DNA from 2 places in the Acidovorax sp. FG60 genome. Region 1 is predicted to be linked to the other one. Evidence: riboswitches for the same ligand, from Rfam matches in the RefSeq annotation. Region 1 holds a riboswitch; the other holds the start of a gene.
What was found. A riboswitch is a leader RNA that binds a small molecule or an ion and turns the genes downstream of it on or off. The one in region 1 is predicted to bind S-adenosylhomocysteine.
Positions count from the first base shown of each region.

Region 2: another riboswitch for S-adenosylhomocysteine. It lies ahead of metH (methionine synthase); the one in region 1 lies ahead of ahcY (adenosylhomocysteinase).

Region 1 is NZ_JBMDJC010000020.1:67,764-75,297, forward strand. Features, by position in the region: gene ACODS0_RS22745 (RbsD/FucU family protein) at 1-210, shown strand, start outside; gene ACODS0_RS22750 (ROK family transcriptional regulator) at 224-1,465, shown strand; gene ACODS0_RS22755 (HAD-IIB family hydrolase) at 1,578-2,381, opposite strand; gene ACODS0_RS22760 (hypothetical protein) at 2,489-3,937, opposite strand; gene ACODS0_RS22765 (peptide chain release factor 3) at 4,322-5,947, opposite strand; S-adenosyl-L-homocysteine riboswitch at 6,124-6,203, shown strand; gene ahcY (adenosylhomocysteinase) at 6,274-7,534, shown strand, end outside.
Region 2 is NZ_JBMDJC010000003.1:56,554-64,087, reverse strand. Features, by position in the region: gene ACODS0_RS05310 (aliphatic amidase) at 1-357, shown strand, start outside; gene ACODS0_RS05305 (hypothetical protein) at 447-1,190, shown strand; gene ACODS0_RS05300 (IPTL-CTERM sorting domain-containing protein) at 1,314-3,020, shown strand; S-adenosyl-L-homocysteine riboswitch at 3,050-3,158, shown strand; gene metH (methionine synthase) at 3,192-5,930, shown strand; gene ACODS0_RS05290 (hypothetical protein) at 6,436-7,503, shown strand; gene ACODS0_RS05285 (hypothetical protein) at 7,521-7,534, shown strand, end outside.

The sequences.
Region 1 (7,534 bases):
GAGGTGCCTTACCGATCGGCCCTGCAGCGCGAAACCATGGCCGTACTGGCACGCGAGGGCGTGGCCAGCGCGCAGGCCGAAGGCGTGGAGCGTTTTGCGTTCTACGAGCGCGTCAAAAAGGCCTATGCCATCGTGGTGACGGGCGAGCTGCAGCCCTGGGGCAACTTCCTGCTGCGCAAGGGCGTCATCGGCGACACTCTGAACGCCTGATCGTTTCATCACCATGCTGGACACCGACGCATCCCTACCCGCCGTTGACAACGCTGCCGCCAGCCCCGCGCTGCTGCGCCAGCGCGGCTCCAACCACGTGGGGCTGCGCCAGTTCAACGAGCGCGTGGTACTGCAGGCGCTGCGCACCCACGGCAGCCTGGCCAAGGCTGAGATGGCGCGGGTCACGGGCCTCACGGCGCAGACCATCGGTTTGATCACCGCCCGGCTCGACGAAGACCAGTTGCTGCGCCGCGAAGCCCCCGTGCGCGGCCGCGTGGGCCAGCCTTCGGTGCCCATTGGTCTCAACCCCGACGGCGCCTTTGCCATCGGCATCAAGATCGGCCGCCGCAGTGCCGACTGGCTGCTGGTGGACTTCACCGGCCATGTGCGCGAGCGCATCGTGCTCGACTACGCCTTCCCTGACATCGACGTGCTGTTGCCCGCCATCCGCACGCACCTGAACCAGCTGCTCGACGGCCTGGGTCCGCTGCGCTCGCGCGTGGTGGGCGTGGGCGTGGCAGCGCCGTTCCAGCTCGGCGGCTGGCACCGCATGCTGGGGCTCACCGAGGCGCAGTCGGAAGCCTGGAATAACATCGACTTGGCCGAGCAGGTGCAGCAGATGACCGAGCTGCCCGTGAGCTTTGCCAAGGACACCTCCGCCGCCTGCGTGGCCGAGCTGCTGCAGGGGCGCGGGCGCGACATCCCGAGTTTTCTGTACCTGTTCATGGACACCTTTGTGGGCGGCGGGCTGGTCATCAATTCGCACCTGCATCGCGGTCTGCATGGCAACGCGGGTGCGGTGGCCTCGCTGCCGCTGTCACCCGCCCAGCCGGGCCAGGCCCCCGCACAGCTCATCAGCCAGGCATCGCTGTGGGAGCTGGAGCAGCGCTTTCGGGAACACGGCCTCGACCCCATGGCCGCCTACGACAAACGCGTTCTGCAGGCCCCGTGGCTGGAACACAGCCGGGGCTGGATTGCGCGCGCTGCGGCGGGCCTGGCGCATTGCATCGTCTCGGCCACCGCGTTTTTGGACCTGGATGCCGTGGTGGTCGATGGCGCCGCAGCCCCCGAGCTGCTGCAGGCACTGTGCGAGAGTGCCCGCCACGCGCTGGCCGACTACAACTGGGAAGGCCTGCACCAGCCCCCCCGGCTGGAGCTGGGCACCATGGGCTCGGACGCCCGCGCGCTGGGCGGGGCGCTGCTGCCCTTGCACGCCTGCTTTGCGCCGGATACGGACATCTTCCTCAAGGCCTGAGAAGGGCGTGGGCTTGTGAAGTTTTGCTATTAAAAATATAGCTATATGCGCACATCCATCAAGCGCTAGGCCGTATTTCTATTCAAATTTCTCGGTCAAGGCTGCTTCAGGCTCAGCTCCCGCCGCGATCCAGACCCGCCAGGATCGCCCGTGCCACTTCGGCAAACCCCGCGCCACGTTCGCCCTGGGTCACATAACGCGGCAGGTGCTGCAGTTGTGGCGCAAAGCGCGCGATGTTGGCCACCCCCACGCTGTGGGGGAAGTGCTCGAACATGAGCTGGTCGTTGGTCGAGTCGCCCACATACACCCAGCGGTCGATCTCCGCGTCGAGGTCGCGTCCCAGCAACTCGCGCACGATCCAGCGCGCGCCCTCCAGCTTGTTGTGCGCCCCGAACCAGCCGTTGATGTGGATGCTGCTCACGGTGGCGTTCATGCCTGCGGCGCGCAGGATCGCCACGCATTGGTCGATCCGCTCTTGAGGCAGGTGTGTGAACTCGCTGTGGTCGATGGCGATGTCCGTTTCGCGTCCGGGCGAGTCGGTCGCGCGGCGGGCGCCGGGCACCCTGGCTTCGATGTCAGCCAGCACTTGCTGCATGCGGGCGAAATGGGCTGCGCGCGTGGCTGCATCCTGTTGATATCGTTTTAACAGCGCATCGCGCTTGTCCAGAGAGCGCTGCAGGGCCACAGCACCATTCTCGGCCACGATGGCATCCACAGGCCAGGCTGCCGCAAAGGGCTCGCTCCAGCCTACGGGGCGACCTGTGATGGGAATCACGGCCAGTCCCCGGGCCTTGAGCGACTCCATCGCCTGCACCACGTGCGCAGGCACAACCCCCTCCGTGGTCAGCGTGTCGTCGATGTCGGTGAGCAGGCCGACGAGGCGGACGGGAGGATTCCAGGTACTCAACGGAAGCATGGGGGAACGAGAAGGCATAGGGATGGCGAGAGGGGGCGTTGGTGAAAGTCGCGGAGGGCTGTCGCTCGGGCTCGCACCTTTTTCTGTGGACGAAGAGATGGCTGCTTCTAACGGACACTTTGGGCAGGTTGCCCACGCGCCAGGCTCGGGAGTTTCTCTGCGACCCTTTCGGGGGGCATGGGCACCATGTCCCCGCCACGGAACTCGAATAGCTGCAGGGTGGCCAATGGGACCTGTTCCAGGCCACGGCCCTTTTCGTCCACGACGTGCAAATCGCCTGGCTGCGGCTTTGGCGCAAACAGGTCGGCGGTGTTTCTGGCGCGGATCAGTACAGAGCGTTTGTATCCATCATCGGTGCCTCCGAACTCAGGGACTACGAATATGGCCTGCCGCTCTTTGTCGAGCGACAGGGCAAAGCGGTACAGCGTGTCCCAATACGCCAGGTTGGGCCTGAGCGCCTGTTTCTCCTGCGCGTGCACACCTGCCAGGGCCGCAACAAGCGCTGCGCCTCCGACAAGTGCAAAAACCGGGCGCGTCTCTCGCGGCCAGACGACCGCCAGGCAGGCTGAAAACGCCACCCACGGCACGAACAGGTAGCGGTCCGGACTGTGAATTCCCGGAAAGGCCGTCAGCGGTATCAGCGGCAGCAGGACGATGCCCAAGGACACGAAGAACACAGGCGCATGGAGGCGGCGCTTCACGGCCGCAAGACACAGAAGGCCGAGAAATACAACGGCAAGGATGTTGCCGGGCGGTTTGGAGCCGAGGAGCAATTTGGGAACCCGGAGCAACTGGCGCAGGGCCTCGCTGGCATCGAAAACCCCTTGGCTGTAGCCGCCCACGAGGCGCCCAAGTAGCAGGTAGCGCCACCCTATGTAGACCAGTGCAATCAGCATAAACGGTATCAGAGCACGCACCCGTTGCTGCCGCGTGCCCACGGGCAGGAAGGGCAAGAGGACGACCAGGGGTACATAGACTTCCTTGCAGGTAGTCGCCATCAGGTAGGCCAGGGTCGACAGCCCCAGCCAGTATCCGCGCCCGCCTTTGAGATACCGGGCCCACCCCAGTATCGACAGCATGGCGAACACGAAGCCGGTCGCATAGTGCCCATGCATCAGTCCCGCCGCGATGTGGGCAGTGGGCTTGCCAAGCAACAGCGCAACGGCGCCGATCAGTGCGGGCAGGGGCTCCACCCACTCTCGCAACACGGCATAGAACAACGCGGCTCCCAGCCCCACGAGCAGCAGCAATTGCGCGTAGTGGCCCGCGGCGGCCATGCCGAACAAGCTCAGGTTGATGTCGTAGAACAGCAGGTTCCATGGAGCGACATTGGCACTGGAGTGCCCTTGGGCAATGTGGGGCTCCAAGAAATATTGCCAGGGTGTGTATTGGGCGGCGTAGCTCAGGTGAGCGCCGTCATCCCAGCGCCAGGATCCCTGGAGTGATGCGCCATGCACCAGCAGGGTGAGCAGAGACAGAAGCAGTGTGGCGCTGAGACACTCGATCCAGGGATGGCGGTCGATGTGTTCGCGCAGCGCGTGGCGCGCGGCTTTCAATGCTGGAGCGTCCATTGCCAATGACGCAGGAAGTTGAGCGCTGCAGGCGTGTTGTGGCTAGGAGTGCGGGCGGCAGAAGGAGCATCGGCTGCAACGCGCGAAAAACGGGTCCCGCGTGGTACCACCTCCCGCGCCCAGGGGCCCACCCTGGGCTTGTCGGTAGCACCACGCGATCCTCGGTTTTTGCACGTTTCGCTTCGATGCCTTCTGCTGCCCACACTCCCAGGCACATCACGCCCTCTGGTCCAAGTCTTCAGCAGCAGCAAGTCCGCACCGACCAGGGGCAGTGCGGAAATGGTGGAGCCGATGCAAGTCCTGGTGCAAAGCGGCGCCGTGGAGAAATTGACCGGCTGACTGCGCAAGAATTTCCCCCTCTTGTGCGGGCTATGCGCCCTGCAGCGCCAACCCCGCATGCTCGCGCAGCGGGTGGAAATGGATCTTCGGAAACCGCTCTTGCGCCAGGCGCACGTCATACGGGCTGGTGCACAGGTACGCCAGTGTGTCGGCCGCGTCGTGCGCCAGCCGCAGCGGGTAGGCGTCGGTGAACGCGCGCAGGTCGGCTGCGTTGTCGGCGGTGATCCAGCGCGCGCCGGTGTACTGGCAGCCTTCCAGGCGCACATCGGCGTCGTACTCGGCCTTGAGGCGGTGCTGCACCACTTCAAACTGGAGCTGGCCTACGGCGCCCAGCAGCATGTTGCCGCCTGCGTCGGGCTTGAAGACCTGGATCGCGCCTTCCTCGCCCAGCTGGGCCAGGCCCTGCTGCAGCTGCTTGGTGCGCAAGGGGTTCTTGAGCACCACGGTCATGAACATCTCGGGTGCGAAGAACGGCAGGCCGGTGAACTGCAGGTTGGCACCATCGGTGATGGTGTCGCCCAACTGCACGCCGCCGTGGGTGGTAAAGCCAATGATGTCGCCTGCGTAGGCTTCTTCGACGGCCTCGCGGCGTTGCGACATGAAGGTCACCACGCTGGTGGGGCGCAGCTCCTTGGAGGTGCGCTGCACCTTGAGCTTCATGCCCGGCGTGTATTTGCCCGAGGCCACGCGCACAAAGGCGATGCGGTCGCGGTGGTTGGCATCCATGTTGGCCTGCACCTTGAACACCACGCCGGCAAAACCTTCGTCCTCGGGCTGAATGGTCTTGATGACGGGCTGCTTGTTCACTTCAAGCGTGCTCACGCGCGGGCCGGGGGGCGGAGCCATGTCCACCAGGGCATCGAGCACCTCCATCACCCCGAAGTTGTTCACGCCGGAGCCGAAGAACACGGGGGTGAGCTTGCCAGCCAGGAAGGCTTCATGGTCCCACGCGGGCGATGCGCCCACGGCCAGTTCCATGCTCTCCAGCGCGGCGTCGAACTCAGCGCCAAAGCGTGTGCGCAGAGTCGCCTCGTCCGACAAGGGGATGGCCTCGAAGTCCTGTGGGCGGCGTTCGCTGCCGGACTCGAACACCGTCATGGTCTTGGTGCGCAGGTTGATGATGCCGCCAAAGCTCTTGCCCTGGCCTACGGGCCAGGTCATGGGGCAGCAGGGCATGCCCAGCTCGCGCTCCACCTCGTCCATGATGTCCAGTGGGTCGCGCACTTCGCGGTCCATCTTGTTCACGAAGGTGATGATGGGCGTGTCGCGCTGGCGGCAGACCTCGATCAGGCGGCGGGTCTGCGCTTCCACACCGTTGGCGGCGTCGATCACCATCAGGGCCGAGTCCACGGCAGTGAGCACGCGGTAGGTGTCTTCCGAAAAGTCCTTGTGGCCGGGCGTGTCGAGCAGGTTGATCACGTGCTCGCGGTACAGCATCTGCATGACCGAGCTGGCCACCGAGATGCCGCGCTGCTTTTCGATCTCCATCCAGTCCGACGTGGCGTGCCGGCTGGCCTTGCGGCCCTTGACGGCACCGGCGATCTGGATCGCGCCCGAGAACAGCAGCAGCTTTTCGGTCAGCGTGGTCTTGCCCGCGTCGGGGTGGGAAATGATGGCAAAGGTGCGGCGGCGCCGGGTTTCGGGGGCGTAGGACACAGGGGGTTCCTGAATGGGATGGGTGCGGGGCAGAGCGCCCTGCGCAAGAATCTTCGGGCCGGGACCGGCGTGGGACGCAGGGGCGGCAGTGGCGGGATTTTACTGTTCCGTGCAAGGCCGAGGACGGATTCATCCCGGGGCATGGTGCGGGGAATGCACTTGCTTTTATAATCCGCCGATCCGAGGAGCGTTGCAGCGTCCCCAGCACAGGCGGGGCGTGAGGCTCGGAGTCATCTAGCAACGACGCTCATCCACTTCTCGTGTGGTGAGCTTTTTCACTCCCGCGACCAGTGGTTTTTCAACATGCTTTGGAGCAAGAAACCATCATGAACGCACGCGTCAACGCCCCGGTCAACACCGACTGCATCATTGCCGACATCGGCCTGGCCGCATGGGGCCGCAAAGAAATCCGCATCGCCGAAACCGAGATGCCCGGCCTCATGGCCATCCGCGAGGAGTTCGCGCCCCAGCAGTCGCTCAAGGGCGCCCGCATCACGGGCTCGCTGCACATGACGATCCAGACCGCCGTGCTGATCGAGACGCTGCAGGCCCTGGGCGCTGAGGTGCGCTGGGCTTCTTGCAACATCTTCTCCACGCAAGACCACGCCGCCGCTGCCATTGCCGCCGCCGGTACGCCCGTGTTTGCCATCAAGGGCGAGACCCTGGCCGAATACTGGGACTACACCCACCGCATTTTTGACTTTGGCCCCGCCGGCACCGAAGGCGAAGGCCCCAACCTGATCCTGGACGACGGCGGCGATGCCACGCTGCTGATGCACCTGGGCAAGCGCGCCGAAAAGGACGCATCGCTGATCGCCAACCCCACCAGCGAAGAAGAAACCTGCCTGTTCGCCTCCATCAAGGCCAAGCTGGCTGAGGACCCGACCTGGTACAGCCGCAAGAGCGCCCAGATCATCGGCGTGACCGAAGAAACCACCACCGGCGTGCACCGCTTGAAGGAAATGTCGGCCAAGGGCTCGCTGATGTTCCGCGCCATCAACGTGAACGACTCGGTAACCAAGAGCAAGTTCGACAACCTGTACGGTTGCCGTGAATCGCTGGTGGACGGCATCAAGCGCGCCACCGACGTGATGATCGCTGGCAAGGTGGCCGTGGTGGCCGGCTACGGCGACGTGGGCAAGGGCAGCGCCCAGGCCCTGCGTGCACTGAGCGCCCAGGTGTGGGTGACCGAGATCGACCCCATCAACGCCCTGCAGGCCGCGATGGAAGGCTACAAAGTCGTGACCATGGAATACGCTGCCGACAAGGCCGATATCTTCGTGACCACCACCGGCAACAAGGACGTGATCCGCCACGAGCACATGCTGGCCATGAAGGACCAGGCCATCGTCTGCAACATCGGCCACTTCGACAACGAGATCCAGGTGGCGTCGCTGGAGCAGTACGAGTGGGAAGAGATCAAGCCCCAGGTGGACCACGTGATCTTCCCGGACGGCAAGCGCATCATCCTGCTGGCCAAGGGCCGCCTGGTGAACCTGGGCTGCGGCACGGGCCACCCGAGCTTTGTGATGTCGTCGAGCTTTGCCAACCAGACCATTGCCCAGATCGAGCTGTTCACCCACAGCG
Region 2 (7,534 bases), on a different contig from region 1:
TACTTCGGCCACAGCGCCCTGATTGGCTTTGATGGCCGAACGCTCGGTGAATGCGGCGAGGAGGAATACGGCGTGCAGTACGCCGCGTTGTCAAAGAGCCTGATCCGCGACTTCCGCAAGAACGGGCAGTCCGAGAACCACCTCTTCAAGCTGCTGCACCGGGGATACACAGGGCTGATCAACTCCGGCGGTGGAGACCAGGGTGTGGCCGCCTGCCCGTATGACTTTTACACCCGCTGGGTGACTGACCCCGAAGGCACGCGCAAGGCCGTGGAGGCCATCACGCGGCCCATGGTGGGCACCGAGGAGTGCCCGATCGAGGGTATCCCCAACCCCGACAGCGCAGACCGCTGCTGAGGCAACGGGATTCAGGGCCGTGGCCTGAGATCTTCAAACAGTGTTAACCGGCTGTGAGGCGCCCACACTGCGCCCGATAATCGGCCCCCATGCGTGGGCCGTTCCTTTCTCTCCTGTGGATGTCATCGTGTGCACTGCTGTGCACCGTGCTCGCTGGCTGCGCGGCGAATGCGCCCACGCCACGCGGCGAGGTCAAGGGGGCCGCCACAACGCCCGCCGAGCTGGCCCAGTCCGACATGAACCGCGTGGCCACGCTGGCCATGCACGAGAACCTGGAGGGCTTGTTCCGCCTCATGGACAAGCTCTACCGCCGCAACCCCGCCGAATGGCGCAAAACCAGCGCCACCAGCCGCGAGCACGCGGCCGAGCAGGTGCGCACAGCCATACTGCAGCGCCAGCCCTGGGCACCACTGCAGGGGCGGCGCGACATTGCCGCGATGGGCTTTGCGTTCGCGCCGGAGTTCACCGGGGACCGCGTGGCAGCCTTCATCCATGCCACGGCCGACATGATCATCACGGCCCATGGCGGAAAGATCGAATTCTTCTTGCTCGACGGCATGGATGCCCAGCACCTCTACAACGCCGCCCGCAATGTGGAAAGCGCCGTGTGGCTGCTGGCCCAGCGCCGCAACGCCCAGGGCCAGCCACTGCTGCTGGCGGACGAGATCGGCCCCCAAGGCCGCAACCTGAGCTTTGAGCGCGAGTTTGGCAAGATCATCGCGCGTCTCGACCTGCTGGCTGCCCTGACCACCGAAAAGTACCGCCGCGCCGCCATCAGCTATGTGCAGGGCATTGTGGGCGGCACGTTCCTGCAGTTCCTGCCGGTGCGTTGAGAGCTATTCAACCGCTTCAAGCGCGGGACGCGCGGTCAGCGCGTGCCGCCATGCACGAAGATTCCGGGTGGAAACGTGGCGTTACACTTTGGTCACCCCTCTACTTCGAATCGGGACTTCGCCATGCTCCAACGTGTTTTGCTGTGGCTCACTGCGCTCTTGTTGGCCATGGTGGCTGCGACCGCAGCGCATGCCCAAGATGCGGACCTGTCCATCACGAAGACCGATGGTGTGGCCACGGCCGTCCCGGGCGGGTCGGTGACCTACACCATCACCGCCAGCAACGCGGGGCCGGACCCCGTCGTCGGTGCAACGGTTGCGGACACCCTTCCCGCCGTGCTCACCGGCACCTGGACCTGCGTGGGCGCGGGCGGTGGTACCTGCACCGCCGCAGGCAGTGGCAACATCAACGACAGCGTCAACCTGCCAGCGGGGGGATCGGTCACCTACACGGTGAGCGCCACGATCAACGCTTCTGCGACCGGAACACTGACCAACACCGCGACAGTGACGTCCGCCGTGAACGACCCGGTTCCCGCCAACAACAGTGCCACCGATTCCGACACGCTCACGCCACAGGCCGATCTGGCCATCACCAAGACCGACGGGGTGACCACGGCCACGCCGGGCGGATCGGTCACCTACACCATCACCGCCAGCAACGCGGGGCCATCCAATGCGCCGGGGGCCACGGTGGCGGACACCTTCCCCGCATCACTTACCGGCACCTGGACCTGCGTGGGCGCGGGCGGCGGCACCTGCACGGCAGCAGGCAGCGGCAACATCAACGACACCGTCAATCTGCCCGCCGGAGGATCGGTTACCTACACCGTCAGCGCCACGGTGAGTGCAGCGGCCACAGGGACGCTGGTCAACACCGCGACGGTCGCGGCTCCGGGCGGTGTAACCGACCCCAACCCGGGCAACAACAGCGCCACGGACTCCGACACCATCACGCCGCAGGCCGATCTGTCCATTACCAAAACGGACGGCGTGACCACGGCCATACCTGGCGGCTCAGTCACATACACCATCACCGCCAGCAACGCGGGGCCGTCCAATGCGTCGGGGGCCACGGTGGCGGATACCTTCCCCGCAGCGCTCACCGGCACCTGGACCTGCGTAGGCGCGGGTGGCGGCACCTGCACGGCAGCGGGCAGCGGCAACATCAACGATAGCGTCAACCTGCCCGCCGGTGGATCGGTGACCTATACGGTGAGCGCAACAGTGAGTGCTGCGGCCAGCGGAACGCTGGTGAACACCGCGACGGTGACAGCGCCGGGCGGGGTGACCGACCCCAATCCGGGCAACAACAGCGCCACGGATTCCGACACCATCGCATCGCAAGCCGACCTGACCATCACCAAGACCGATGGCGTGACTACGGCCAACGCTGGCGGCTCGGTGACCTACACCATCACCGCCAGCAATGCCGGACCGTCCAACGCCCCTGGCGCGACGGTGGCAGACACCCTGCCCGCCGTGCTGACCGGCACCTGGACCTGCGTGGGCTCCGGCGGCGGCACCTGCACGGCGGCGGGCAGCGGCAACATCAACGACGTGGTCAATCTGCCTGCGGGCGGATCGGTGACCTACACCGTCACCGCCACGGTGAGCGCGTCGGCAACGGGGACACTGGTCAACACCGCGACGGTCGCGGCCCCGGGTGGCGTGACCGACCCTAACCCCGGCAACAACAGCGCCACCGATACCGACACCATCACGGCAGTGGCCGCGAGCGCGATTCCGTCGTTGTCCGAGTGGGCTTTGTGGCTGATGGCGGGCTTGATGCTGCTGGCCGCACTCCGGGGCCGCCGCCCAGTGCGCTGATCCCGCGCGGGCAACTTACAATCGCCCCTCGGCCCAAGGAGCGTTGCAGCGACTTGCCATGCCCGGCTTGGTGCATGGCGATTCGTCAGGCTTGGGCCCCGCGCACCCCACCGTACACCGCAACGACGCTCACCTGTTTTTCTGCTGCCCCTGCACAGGTGAGTGAGTCCTATGTCTGCTGTATCCCTGCCCCCCATGAAGCTGTCCGGTCTGGAGCCCGTCTCCATTGGCGAGGGCACCTTGTTCGTCAACATCGGTGAGCGCACCAACGTCACCGGCTCCAAGGCGTTCGCGCGCATGATTTTGAACGGCCAGTACGAAGAAGCCCTGGCCGTGGCGCGCCAGCAGGTGGAGAACGGCGCCCAGGTCATCGACATCAACATGGACGAGGCCATGCTCGACAGCAAGGCCGCCATGGTGCGCTTTCTGCAGCTCATCGCGTCCGAGCCCGACATCGCGCGCGTGCCCATCATGGTGGACAGCTCCAAGTGGGAGGTGATCGAGGCCGGTCTGCGCTGCGTGCAGGGCAAGGGCATCGTCAACTCCATCTCCATGAAGGAGGGCGTGGACAAGTTCAAGCACGAGGCGCGCCTGGTGCGCCGCTACGGCGCCGCAGCGGTGGTGATGGCCTTCGACGAAAAAGGCCAGGCCGACACCTACGAGCGCAAGATCGAAATCTGCGAACGCGCCTACCGCATCCTGGTCGATGAAGTGGGCTTCCCGCCCGAGGACATCATCTTCGACCCCAACATCTTTGCCGTGGCCACCGGCATTGAAGAGCACAACAACTACGCCGTCGATTTCATCGAGGCTACGCGCTGGATCAAGCAGAACCTGCCCGGCGCCAAGGTGTCGGGTGGGGTATCGAACGTGTCGTTCAGCTTCCGTGGCAACGATCCGGTGCGCGAAGCCATCCACACCGTGTTTCTGTACCACGCCATCAAGGCCGGCATGGACATGGGCATCGTCAACGCGGGCATGGTGGGCGTGTACGACGACCTGGAGCCCGTGCTGCGCGAGCGCGTGGAAGACGTGGTGCTTAACCGCCGCCCGGATGCTGGTGAGCGCCTGGTCGAGATCGCCGAAACCGCCAAGAGCGGCGCCAAGGACGAAAGCAAGAAGCTCGAATGGCGCGGCACGCCCGAGCACCCCAAGACCGTGGGCGAACGCCTGTCGCACGCGCTGGTGCATGGCATTACCGACTTCATCACCGAAGACACCGAAGAGGCCTACCGCGAGATCCTGGCCAAGGGCGGCCGCCCGCTGCACGTGATCGAAGGCCCGCTCATGGACGGCATGAACGTGGTGGGCGATCTGTTTGGTGCGGGCAAGATGTTTTTGCCCCAGGTGGTGAAAAGCGCACGCGTGATGAAGCAGGCCGTGGCCCATCTCATCCCCTACATCGAGGAAGAAAAGCGCCAGGACGAACTGGCCGGGCGCGACGTGCGCAGCAAGGGCAAGATCGTCATCGCCACCGTGAAGGGCGACGTGCACGACATCGGCAAGAACATCGTCACCGTGGTGCTTCAGTGCAACAACTTCGAGGTGGTGAACATGGGCGTGATGGTGCCCTGCCACGAGATTTTGGCGCGCGCCAAGGTGGAGGGGGCCGACATCGTGGGCCTATCGGGCCTGATCACCCCCAGCCTCGAAGAAATGCAGTACGTGGCGGGCGAGATGCAGAAGGACGAGCACTTCCGCATCAAGAAGATCCCGCTGCTGATCGGCGGCGCCACCACCAGCCGCGTGCACACCGCCGTCAAGATCGCGCCGCACTACGAAGGTCCCGTGGTCTATGTGCCCGACGCCTCGCGCAGCGTGAGCGTGGCGCAGAGCCTGCTGGGCGACGGCGTGCAGAACTACGTGGACGAGCTCAACGCGGACTACGACAAGGTCCGCACCCAGCACGCCAACAAAAAGGCCACGCCCCTGTGGCCTCTGGCCAAGATCCGCGCCAACAAGACGCCGGTTGATTGGGCTGCCTACCAGCCCACCGTGCCGCGCGCGCTGGGCCGCCGCGTGTTCAAGAACTTCGACCTGGGCGAGCTGGCCAAGTACATCGACTGGGGTCCGTTCTTCCAGACCTGGGACCTGGCCGGCCCGTACCCCGCCATCCTCACCGACGAGATCGTGGGCGTGGAAGCCACGCGTGTGTTTGCCGATGGGCAGGCCATGCTCAAGAAGATCATCGAAGGCCGGTGGCTCACGGCCAGCGGCGTGATGGCCCTGCTGCCCGCCAACAGCGTGAACGATGACGACATCGAGTTCTATACCGACGACACCCGCACCGAAGTGGCCATGACCTGGTACGGCCTGCGCCAGCAGGCCGAAAAACACACCATCGACGGCGTGACCCGCCCCAGCCGCTGCCTGGCCGACTTTGTAGCGCCCAAGAGCAGCGGCATTGCCGACTACGCAGGCATGTTCGCCGTGACGGCGGGCCTCGGGATCGAGAAGAAGGAAAAGGCCTTCATCGACGCGCTGGACGACTACTCGGCCATCCTGTTCAAGAGCCTGGCCGACCGCCTTGCCGAAGCCTTTGCCGAAGCCTTGCACCACCGTGTGCGCACCGACCTGTGGGGCTACGCAGCGGGTGAGCAGCTTAGCAACGACGACATGATTGCCGAGAAATACCAGGGCATCCGCCCCGCGCCCGGCTACCCCGCCTGCCCTGACCACAGCGCCAAGACCGACCTGTTCCGCGTGCTGCAGGCTGGCGAGATCGGCATGTCGCTCACCGAAAGCCTGGCCATGATGCCCGCCGCCAGCGTGAGCGGCTTCTACATCGGCCACCCTGATGCCGTGTACTTCAACGTCGGCAAGATCGGCGAAGACCAACTGCACGACATGGCCCAGCGCCGGGGCATGGATGAGAAGGTGTTGGAGCGGTTGCTGGCGCCTAATCTGTGATGCCGTTGGATGCATATTGCTATTAATTGTGTAGCAATTTACGCTTACGGATAAAGCGCTGGAGGCTGATTCGGCTTGATTTTGAGGACCTTGTGACAACATGTCGCACCCGTTGCCCTCGTCCTTTGTCCCGCCCGTTTCCCCCCGCCCGTTCGGGCTGGCCCTGTCCAAGCCAGGGCGTCTCCGCTGAACAGTCCCTCGACAGGCAGGGCGAAAGCTCGGGCTGCCCGATCAAGGCTCCTGGCCAGACTTTCCGCTAGATCGAGCGCAGGGCTCCGTTCCGAGCCCTTGGTGTGGCCGGGCGGTTCTTCTCTCTGTGGGTAGGTGTTCTTCCCAGCTAGGGAGATTCCTAGCTAGGAATCGCCTGTATAGCTATACGAAGGTAAAACCGGTTCAATCACGTTCATCCCCCATGGCTGCATCAAGTGGCAGATGCCCCAAGGGATGGCCCGAGGCCCAGTGCCCATCGTGCCCAGGGATGGATCAATACCGACAGCTCTTCACCATGCAAATCACTACCAACACCAGTACTTGGGCACTGTCCGGCAGTGGCGCTGCTACAGCACCCACGGACCCCAGTTTGTCTCAGGGGACGGGCTTTGCCAACGAAAGCACCGCGACGTCTTTGCAATCTGGCTTGATACTGGCGCAGGCCGATACCCTCAACCCCATCGTCAGCAGCAACACCGCGCAAAGCGCCAACTCCACGCCGTTCTGGGGGGCTGGCACCGTGCCTGCGCCCAATGCCCTGACAGCGTTGCGGAATGCCGAGCGCGACCGGACCGATCCATTGCGACTGGGCGTGAACGAGATTTATCGCGACGCCATTACCCTGGCTGCGGATCGCACGGGCTACCCACGCGCCACGATTGCGGCCGTGATATCTGCAGAAGCGGGCCCGCTGCGCGGCAAGCGTCTGGACGATGCCACCAACCAGCGCTTTTTTGGCGAGCTGCATCCGCAGCTGGACCCCAAAGCCAAGCTGGACAAGGCGGGGGCCGCCGAGTGGAAGGCCCTGCGCCGTGAACTCTCGGCCACCTGGGACCCGCAGAGCTACAACACCACCAGCAAGGCTGGGGGCTTGACGCAATTTCTGGAAAGCACCTGGATCGAATCGGCCACCAAGCCGGGCAGCTACGTCAATGAACAGGCCAAGTCCCTGGGGCAGGTGAACGATGCCAACCAGGTGGTGGACCGGGCTGCGCTGCTGGACTTGCGCTTTGACGCCACCACCTCCATCGTGGCTGCGGCTGAGCTGGACAAGGGTTACTTCACCCAACTGAGCGCCCGCACCAACGACGATGGCACCCCTCTGGTGCCTGCCGATCTGTCCGCAGACAAGAAAGCGCAGTACATCTATCTGGTCCACCACGAGGGGGCGAATGGTGCCGCGCAAATCCTCAAAGGCACGCTGACCGATGCGCGCGCTGAAGGCCTGCTGAAAAACCACGTGGCTGATGCCGACAAGCGCCAGGCGATGATCGACGCCCACGACGGCAGTGCAGCCAAGGCTTACACGGCGTACCTGTGGCAGTACATTGAGCAGCGCATAGTGCCCGCCAACTTCCGTTGAAACGCCCGACTTCTGCCATGACTTGTTCCTT